Regions from separate parts of the Cupriavidus sp. KB_39 genome, predicted to be linked through region 1. Evidence: predicted binding sites of a transcription regulator. Region 1 holds the regulator's gene; the other holds the start of a gene.
The links. Region 1 encodes FNR, which switches genes on or off when oxygen is low (the NO sensors DNR and NnrR bind a similar motif). Its sites were predicted from a motif close to TTGATNNNNATCAA; they were not measured.

Region 1 (4,164 bases):
GGCTGCGGTGCCTGCATCGACGCCTGTAACCAGGTCATGGACAAGATGGCCTATCCGCGTGGCCTGATCCGCTACACCTCTGAGAACGCGATGCGCAAGGGCCTGTCGGCAGTCGCCGCGCGCAAGCGCTTGTTCCGCACGCGGACGATTGTCTACGCGGTGATCTGGTCGGCGCTGGTGGGGGGCTTCATCGGGTCGCTGGCGATGCGCACGCCGCTCAAGGTCGATGTCATCCGCGACCGTGGCGCGTTGGGCCGCGAGGTCGAAGGTCGCTGGATCGAGAACGTGTACCGGCTGCAACTGATCAATACGACCGAGACGCCGATGCGCGTCCGGGTACAGGCGACGAGCGCGGAGCTGCAAGGGTTGACCATCGAGTATGACAAGTCGGCAGAAACGCTGCCGCCTACGTCGAACCGGCTGTTGCCGGTGCGGATCCGTATCCCGCTCGACCACGCGCCGCAGGGCACGCACAAGATCCGTATCACGGTCACGGGGGAGGGTATGGACGACGCACGCGGACGCGCGCAGATCCAGGAAGCGACCAGTTTCATCGTGCCGCGCGGCCTGTAGGACAGGTCATTCAGGAAATATTCGACGCAAGGAGTAGGCAATGACAGCGCAACAAGTCAAGCCGTGGTGGAAGGAACCGTGGCCGTGGCTGCTGATGAGCGGACCGCTGCTGGCGATGATCGGCTGTGGTGTGACGATCTGGCTCGCCAATACCCACGCCGACGTGCCGGTGCGCGATGCCGCGCGGCATGGGCTGGTGGTGGAGAAGCTGGATGGGTCCGCCGTGCGTGCCGACGCTCATGTCAATGACACGGCGAGGCGGCCATGAGACTACGCTGGCTGATGTGGGTGATGTGGCCAGCGTTCCTGATGGGCGGCGTGGCCACGGCAACGGTGTTCTCGATTGTCGATCCCAGTGACCTGAGCTTCTTCGGTCATCCGGTCGACGCGTCGCGTGAGGCGATCTATACCGTGGGATTCCTGCTGGCGTGGCTGTTCTGCGCCTTGTCGAGCGGCCTGACGCTCTACACCATGCCAACGCCGCTCAGCGATACCGATGAACTCGAGTAGCGAGTGCACCGCCGCCGGCGAGCCGGCCTTAGCAGGAGCGGTTGTAGATCTGCTTGATGCCGGCCATGTCGATGAGCTTGACGTGGCGCTGGCGGATCTGGATCAGGCCCGCCTCGGCAAAACGAGAGAACAGGCGGCTGACGGTTTCGAGTTTCAGGCCAAGATAACTGCCGATCTCCTCGCGACTCATGCGCAATACGAACTCGCTCGACGAGTAGCCACGCGCCGACAGGCGATCGGAAAGATTGACGAGGAACGCGGCAAGCCGCTCCTCGGCCCGCATCGAACCCAACGTCATCAGCATCACCTGGTCCTGCGAAATCTCCTTGCTCATCAAGCGCAGGAACTGGGTTTGCAGCGAGGGCAGGTCAGACGAGAGCGCCTGCAAGTCGTTGAAGCGTACGACGCAGACTTCGGCATCCTCGAGGGCCGTGGCATCGGAAGCATGCTGCATTTCGCCGAGGCCATCCATACCGACCATCTCGCCGGGCAGATGGAAGCCGGTGATCTGCGAGCGGCCGTCTTCGAGCGTCACGTGCGTCTTGAGCGTGCCGAAACGCACGGCATAGACGGCGGTGAGCGGATCGCCCATGCGGTAAAGCGTTTCGCCCTTGTGCACGCGCACGCGTTCCTGCACGAGCGTGTCCATCTTCAGGAGGTCCTGGTGCGACATGCCTACCGGCAGACAAAGCTGGCCCATCCCGCACGTAGAGCAGCGGGGCGAGATCTCGGTGACGGGTATGGAGGTAAGCAATTGAGGGCTCTTGGTGATGCGCATTGCAGCGAGGGCGCGACAGATCAATTTTACCGCGTGAAGTGACGCGGAAGCGAGGGACCGTTGCCATTTGGTGTGCTTTTCAGCGTTTTTATCGTTGCGTTGTTTGGTGGCGTCCACTGTGCTGCGATGTGTGGCGGCATTGCGATGGCGGCCGAGCAGCGCGCGGCGGTGCGCGTGCCGGTGACGATCCATCGCTCGCCGCGCGGCTGGCTCGTGGAATTGCTGGCGATGCACGCCGGCCGCCTGACCACCTACGCGTTGCTGGGGGCGGTGGTGGGTGCCGTCGGCGCCACCGTATGGAAGCAGGACTATCTGCCTGTGCAGCGATGGCTCTATGGCGCAGGCGGAGCGATGCTGGTGATGTCGGGCTTCTGGCTGTTGCGTGGGCGCACCATGCGTGCGACGCGCCTGGAGGCGTTCGCGGTGCGCATGGCCCAAGGGGTGGTGGGTCGCATGGGCGCGCTCGGTATCAGGCTGCCTGCCGGCCTGGCCCGGCATGCGCCGCTGCTGCGGCGCTTCGGTCTGGGACTCGCCTGGGGGATCGTGCCGTGCGGGATGGTCTATGGGGCACTCGCAATGGCGTTGCTGGCCGGCAATGCGGCGTCGGGCGCGCTGGTCCTGTTCGCCTTTGGGTTGGGAACGCTGCCAAACCTACTGGTGATTTCGGGGTTGTCGGGCTATGTGCGCCATGTGTCGCGCCGGCCGGCGGTCCGGACCGTGGCGGGCGTGCTGATCATCGGCTTCGGCATCGTGGGCGTGGCGCGGGCGGTCTGGCTCCCGGAGACGCTGGCTGCGCATGGGTTCTGCGTGGTGTTCTAGGACGATTCCGGGCGGCGGACAGGCCGCCCCGGTTCGTGCCATTCGCCACGCCGGGCGGCGGGCGGGTTGCGGAGGGGGGCGGGAATGCCATACAATCGCGAGAACCACGGTATCGCGCCACGTAATTCCCTGGCGTCGCCGGGCCGGCATCCCTGATCTGGGATGCGTGTCCATGGGTCCGAGGCAGCATTGGCTTGCCGGATCCGTCCCCACAGTGCATCCGGTTCAAAAGATCTGGTTTAAAAGGCCGGTCGGCCTTGTGGAGTGGTGGTGCAGGCGCAGGACGAAGCTTGTCCGGGCCGATATCCGTTTTTTCTTGCCGCCTTGGCAATCTGATTGTCCTGGCGAATGTCCGCTCCAAGGGGAAGGGTTCCGCCTGCGAGGGTAAAGGCGAGAGCGCGACGCAAGAGGTTCGACTCCCGGCGAAGCCAGCCGGATGCGGACGATCTCCTGCCGGAACGACCCGGCAAATCGATGCAAAAGAACGAAGTGCACCGCTTGGCTGCCTGGGCTGCGACAGGCTGCGAGTTGGCTGCGCAATGAGATGGCGGTGGCATCGGTACCGCTGTATCCGAAATCTCCAGTGCTCCGGGATTCGTCCGGGAGCAGGTGCAAAGACAGGCTGCACACAATCACATGAATACCCAAGAGGCGAAGATCGTCCTCGAGACCGCGCTGATTTGTGCGCAGGAGCCCCTGCGCGTCAACGATCTCCGCCGTCTTTTCGCCGACGATGTCGGCGCCGACACCATCCGCGCCCTGTTGGACGAATTGCGACAGGACTGGCAGCAACGCGGTGTGGAACTCGTGGCCCTGGCCAGCGGTTGGCGTTTCCAGAGCCGGCCCGAGATGCGCGAGTTCCTCGACCGGCTCAACCCGGAAAAGCCGCCCAAGTATTCGCGCGCGGTGATGGAGACGCTGGCCATCATCGCCTATCGCCAGCCCGTGACGCGCGGCGATATCGAGGAAATTCGCGGCGTGACGGTCAGCACCGACGTGGTCAAGAAGCTCGAGGACCGCAGCTGGATCGAGGTGATCGGGCATCGCGACGTACCGGGCCGTCCCGCGCTCTATGCCACGACCAAGGCGTTTCTGGACGATCTGGGGCTGCGCACGCTGGATGAGCTGCCGCCGCTCGAGGATGCCCAGGCCCAGGTCCAGGCAGCCCTGCTGGACCAGCAGGCGATAGATTTTGAAGAAGTTGCCACGGCCAACCCGCCGGCTGGCGATGAAGAGACCTTTGCCGAGCCCCAGGCCGCCGAGACCGCTACCGATGCGGTGGAAGCGGAAGTCGTGGCCGTGGCGGAGAGCGACCATGCGGAGCCGGTGGAGACGGAAGCCCACGGCGCCGATACCGAACAGAACGACACGCCGCACCCGCAAGACAACAGCGTTGCGCAGTGGTCCGCCGATGGCGGGCATGACGACGACGCGCCGCTGGCCCACGCCAACGGTTTCCACGTGGACACAGCTGCTTCCTCCCC
Region 2 (4,164 bases), on a different contig from region 1:
AGGCGGTGGCGCAGCCCCGGCAGCCCGACCGCCGAGGTGGCATGGGGGTCCGCGTGCGCATCGAACGCGGTGTCAGGAAAGGGGGCTGGCATGTTGTGGGGGCGAGGGCAGGGCGTGGGGACAGCTGCCATTCTGGTACCGGCGATTGCGCCGTTTCCTGCGCTGGATCAAATCGCCGACGGATGGGACGGGAACTTACGCGGGATTCGCATTCCGGCAACAGCCCAATCAGGCCGGCGCGACCCCCGCCGGCTTTTCGCCCGACATCAGGTAGTGGATCAGGTCCGCCACGGGGCGGATGGCGTCGCCAAACGGCAGCGTGCCCTTACCCCGGAAGAACAGGCCGCGCTCCACGTCGCCCTTGAGCGCCTGCGAGAGCTTGCGGTCGATGCAGAACTGGCCGATGCGCGCCACGCCGTCGCGCAGGCCGCACGATTGCAGGCAGTCGAAGCCCTCCAGGCACTCGCGCACCTTGGYGCGCGCCTGGAGCGCCGACTCCCGGGAGAGATAGCGCTTGAGCCACGGCGTCAGCACCGCGCGCGCCGGCAGTCCCGCCACGCTCGTGAATTCGCCGATCTGTTCCTGCGGCGCGGAAGCCAGCACCTGTTTGAAAGCCAGATGCGCATCGCATTCCTCGGTCACGGCAAAGGCGGTGCCGACCTGCACGCCGGCCGCGCCCTGCGCCAGCCAGTGATGCAGCTTGCCGTGGTGGCCCAACCCGCCGGCCAGGATCAGCGGCACGGACTCCCAGGCCAGCCCCAGGCTGGCGAACAGCGTGCGGCATTCGTCCAGCACGCGCGCGAACGAGAACCGCTCATCGCCAATGTCCTCCATGCGCGAGGCGCCGAGGTGCCCGCCGGCATGCGCGGGATGTTCGATCACGATGGCATCGGGCAGCCGTCCCTTCTTCATCCACTTGCGCAGCACGAGGCTGACGCCACGGGCGTCGGACAGGATCGGGATCAAGGCCACCTTCGGGTGATTGGCGGTCAGTTCGGGGAGGTCGAGCGGCAGGCCGGCGCCCATGACGATGGCATCCGCGCCGCTATCGCACGCCTGCCGGACCAGCGCCGCGTGGGCGCCAACGGCCTTCATCACGTTGACGGCGACCATCCCTTGCCCGCCCGCCAAGTCCTTCGCCGCGCGCACCTCGCGGTCCAGCGCCACGAGGTTGGCGTGTTCGATGGCCGCCTTGTCGCGTTTGGCCGTGGCGGCCATCAGGTCGGGGTGATGATGGCGCAGGTCGATGCTGGCGATGGTGCCCATGGCGTTGTGGCGGGCCACCGTGCCGGCCAGCCGATGCGCGGAGATGCCCACGCCCATGCCGCCCTGCACGATAGGAAGCAGCTTGCGGCCGGCCAGGTTGAGCCATCGATGTGTCATGAGGAAATCCGAAGTCAGGAGGGGCAAAAAACGGCCCAGCGTCTCACGCGCATCGGGGTGGCAGTTTGCGCCAGATCAAATTGCGGGGGATCGGCGGCCCGTTCCGAGGACCTAGTTCGGCGGAACGAGACGGGTAGAACACAGCCGGGGTTTGCGCGGGGTCAAAGGTTCCCTCGATGGGCATGACTAGCATCCTTGATCGATCGCTACCCCATGCGCCGCACCGCGCATTTTCGCCATGGATGCCTCCCCGCCCGACGTGCATGATGTGCCCGATGCGCCAACACCCCCAACCGAGCCATCGCGCCGCCAGCCCCGCCGGCCCCAACTGGTGGCACCCGCCGGCTCGCTCGCGGCCCTGCGCATGGCGCTGCAGCACGGCGCGGACGCCATCTACCTCGGGTTGCGCGATGCCACCAACGCGCGCAACTTCGGCGGCCTGAATTTCTCCGAGGACGACATCCGCACCGGCGTGGCCGAAGCCCGCGCGCGCGGCGCCGAAGTGCTGTTCGCCATCAACACGTTTGCGCAGATGGGGCAGGTAGACCGCTGGCACCGCGCCGTGGACGCCGCCGCCGCGCTGGGCGCCGACGCGGTGATCATGGCCGATCCCGGCCTGATGGCCTACGCGGCGGASAAACACCCCGACCTGCGCCTGCACCTGTCCGTGCAGGGCTCGGCCACCCATGCCGATGCCATCGCGCTGATGCGCGAGCGCTTCGGCATCCGGCGCGTGGTGCTGCCGCGCGTGCTGACGCTGGCGCAGATCGCCAAGCTGGCCAGGCAGACCGATGTGGAACTTGAGGTCTTCGGCTTTGGCAGCCTGTGCGTGATGGCCGAGGGCCGCTGCCTGCTGTCCTCGTACGCGACCGGCGATTCGCCGAACAACCGTGGCGTCTGCTCGCCGGCCCACGCCGTGCGCTGGGACGAGGCGGACGGCACCATGCACGCGCGGCTSTCCGGCATCCTGATCGACAGCTACGCGCCCGGCGAGCCGGCCGGTTACCCCACGTTGTGCAAGGGCCGTTTCACCGTGGAGGGCGAGCACGGCTACGTGCTGGAGGAGCCCACCAGCCTCAACGCGCTGTCGCTGCTGCCGGCGCTGATCGACATCGGCATCGCCGCCATCAAGATCGAGGGCCGCCAGCGCAGCCCGCGCTACGTGGGCGATGTGGTGGGCGTGCTGCGCGCCGCCATCGACGACGCCTGGCGCGACCCCCGGCGCTTCGTGCCGCGCCAGGAATGGCAGGCTACATTGGGGCGCCATGCCGAGGGCGACCAGGTGACCCAGGGCGCCTATGACCGTCCGTGGCGCTGAAACCGTCCGCACCCCACCCACCATGACCACATCCACTTCCCCCTATTCCTTGACCATCGCGCTCGGCCCGCTGCTCTACTACTGGCCCCGCGCGGACGTGCTGCGCTTCTATGCCGATGTGGCAGACGCCCCCGTGGAGCGCGTCTATCTTGGCGAAGCCGTCTGCACACGCCGCCACGAATTGCGCCATGCCGACTGGCTGGACGTGGCGCGGATGCTGCGCGATGCCGGCAAGGAGGTGGTGCTGTCCACCCCGGTGCTGGTCGAATCGGACAGCGACATCGCGGCCATGCGCCGCGTCTGCGAGCAGGACGAGTTCCTCGTGGAGGCCAACGATCTTGGCGCGGTGCGCGCGCGGCGCGGGCGGCCGTTCGTCGCCGGGCCGCATCTGAACGTCTATCACGCCGATACGGCGACGTGGCTGGGCTCGCTGGGCGCGCGCGGGGTCGTGGCGCCGGTCGAGATGGACCACGCGGCGCTGGCCGCGCTGGCGGCGGCGCGGCCAGCCGGCATGCAGATCGAAGCGATGATCTGGGGCCGCATGCCGCTGGCGATCTCCGCGCGTTGCTTCACGGCCCGGCATCACCGCCTGCGCAAGGATGCCTGCGAGTTCCGTTGCCTCGACTACCCGGACGGGCTGGTCGCCCGCACGGGCGAAGGGCAGCCGTTCTTCGCCCTGAACGGCATCCAGACTCAGTCCGCAAGCTGCCTGGACCTGTGCGCGCACCTGCCGGAGATTCAGGCGATGGGCGTGGATGTGGTCCGCGTCAGCCCGCACGCCGTGGGCACGCTGGACGTCATAGCGCTGCTAGACGCCGTGCGTCATGGCCGCACCGGCGCCGCGCCCAGCGGCATCGTGCCCGCCGGCGCCTCGGCGAGCAACGGCTACTGGACCGGCCAGCCCGGCATTGCCTGGATAGCCGGCGCGCCCGCATGACTGCCCCAAGACCATCGATGAATTCTTCTTCCCTGATTGCCCGCATCCATCGCCGCCTGCCCGCCCCTGCGCAGGCCCTGCCGTTCGTGATGGCGCTGGAGTCCGCGCGCCGCGCCGGCTGGTTGCAGCCACCGTCCGCGCTGGACGGTCATGCCTTCCTGCTCGTGGTGGAAGACCTCGGGCTGGACCTGCGTTTCCGCTGTGCAGGGGGCGTGTTCCGGATGGGGCCGTTCGATCCTGAACCCGCCCCGGCGCTGACGCTGCGCGCCCGCGCCGCCGATTACCTGCAACTGCTCGCCGGCCATGCCGATACCGACACGCTGTTCTTCCAGCGCCGGCTCTCGATTTGCGGGGACACCGCGCTGGGGTTGGAGGTCAAGTACTGGCTCGACGCCACGCCGCGTCCGGCCTGGGTCGAGCCCTGGGTGGCGCGGCTAGCGGTGCTGTTTCCCGAAGTCCGTGCCGCGTGAGAGCGACGGGCTGGCCCGTCAGGCCTCGGGCGCCAGATCGCCGTAGCGCACGCCGC

Region 2: a site for FNR is predicted at 1,449-1,462, ahead of ubiU (ubiquinone anaerobic biosynthesis protein UbiU). Genes of this name have one in related genera too.

What each region holds. Positions count from the first base shown of each region.
Region 1 covers NZ_JBFREV010000016.1:81,868-86,031, forward strand. The annotation lists gene ccoG (cytochrome c oxidase accessory protein CcoG) at 1-573, shown strand, start outside; gene AB4Z27_RS14310 (hypothetical protein) at 614-841, shown strand; gene AB4Z27_RS14315 (hypothetical protein) at 838-1,083, shown strand; gene fnr (fumarate/nitrate reduction transcriptional regulator Fnr) at 1,112-1,837, opposite strand; gene AB4Z27_RS14325 (sulfite exporter TauE/SafE family protein) at 1,922-2,680, shown strand; gene scpB (SMC-Scp complex subunit ScpB) at 3,317-4,164, shown strand, end outside.
Region 2 covers NZ_JBFREV010000049.1:7,535-11,698, forward strand. The annotation lists gene AB4Z27_RS25805 (type IV pili methyl-accepting chemotaxis transducer N-terminal domain-containing protein) at 1-92, opposite strand, end outside; gene AB4Z27_RS25810 (NAD(P)H-dependent flavin oxidoreductase) at 229-1,383, opposite strand; gene ubiU (ubiquinone anaerobic biosynthesis protein UbiU) at 1,622-2,701, shown strand; gene AB4Z27_RS25820 (U32 family peptidase) at 2,724-3,638, shown strand; gene ubiT (ubiquinone anaerobic biosynthesis accessory factor UbiT) at 3,656-4,108, shown strand; gene ahbB (siroheme decarboxylase subunit beta) at 4,127-4,164, opposite strand, start outside.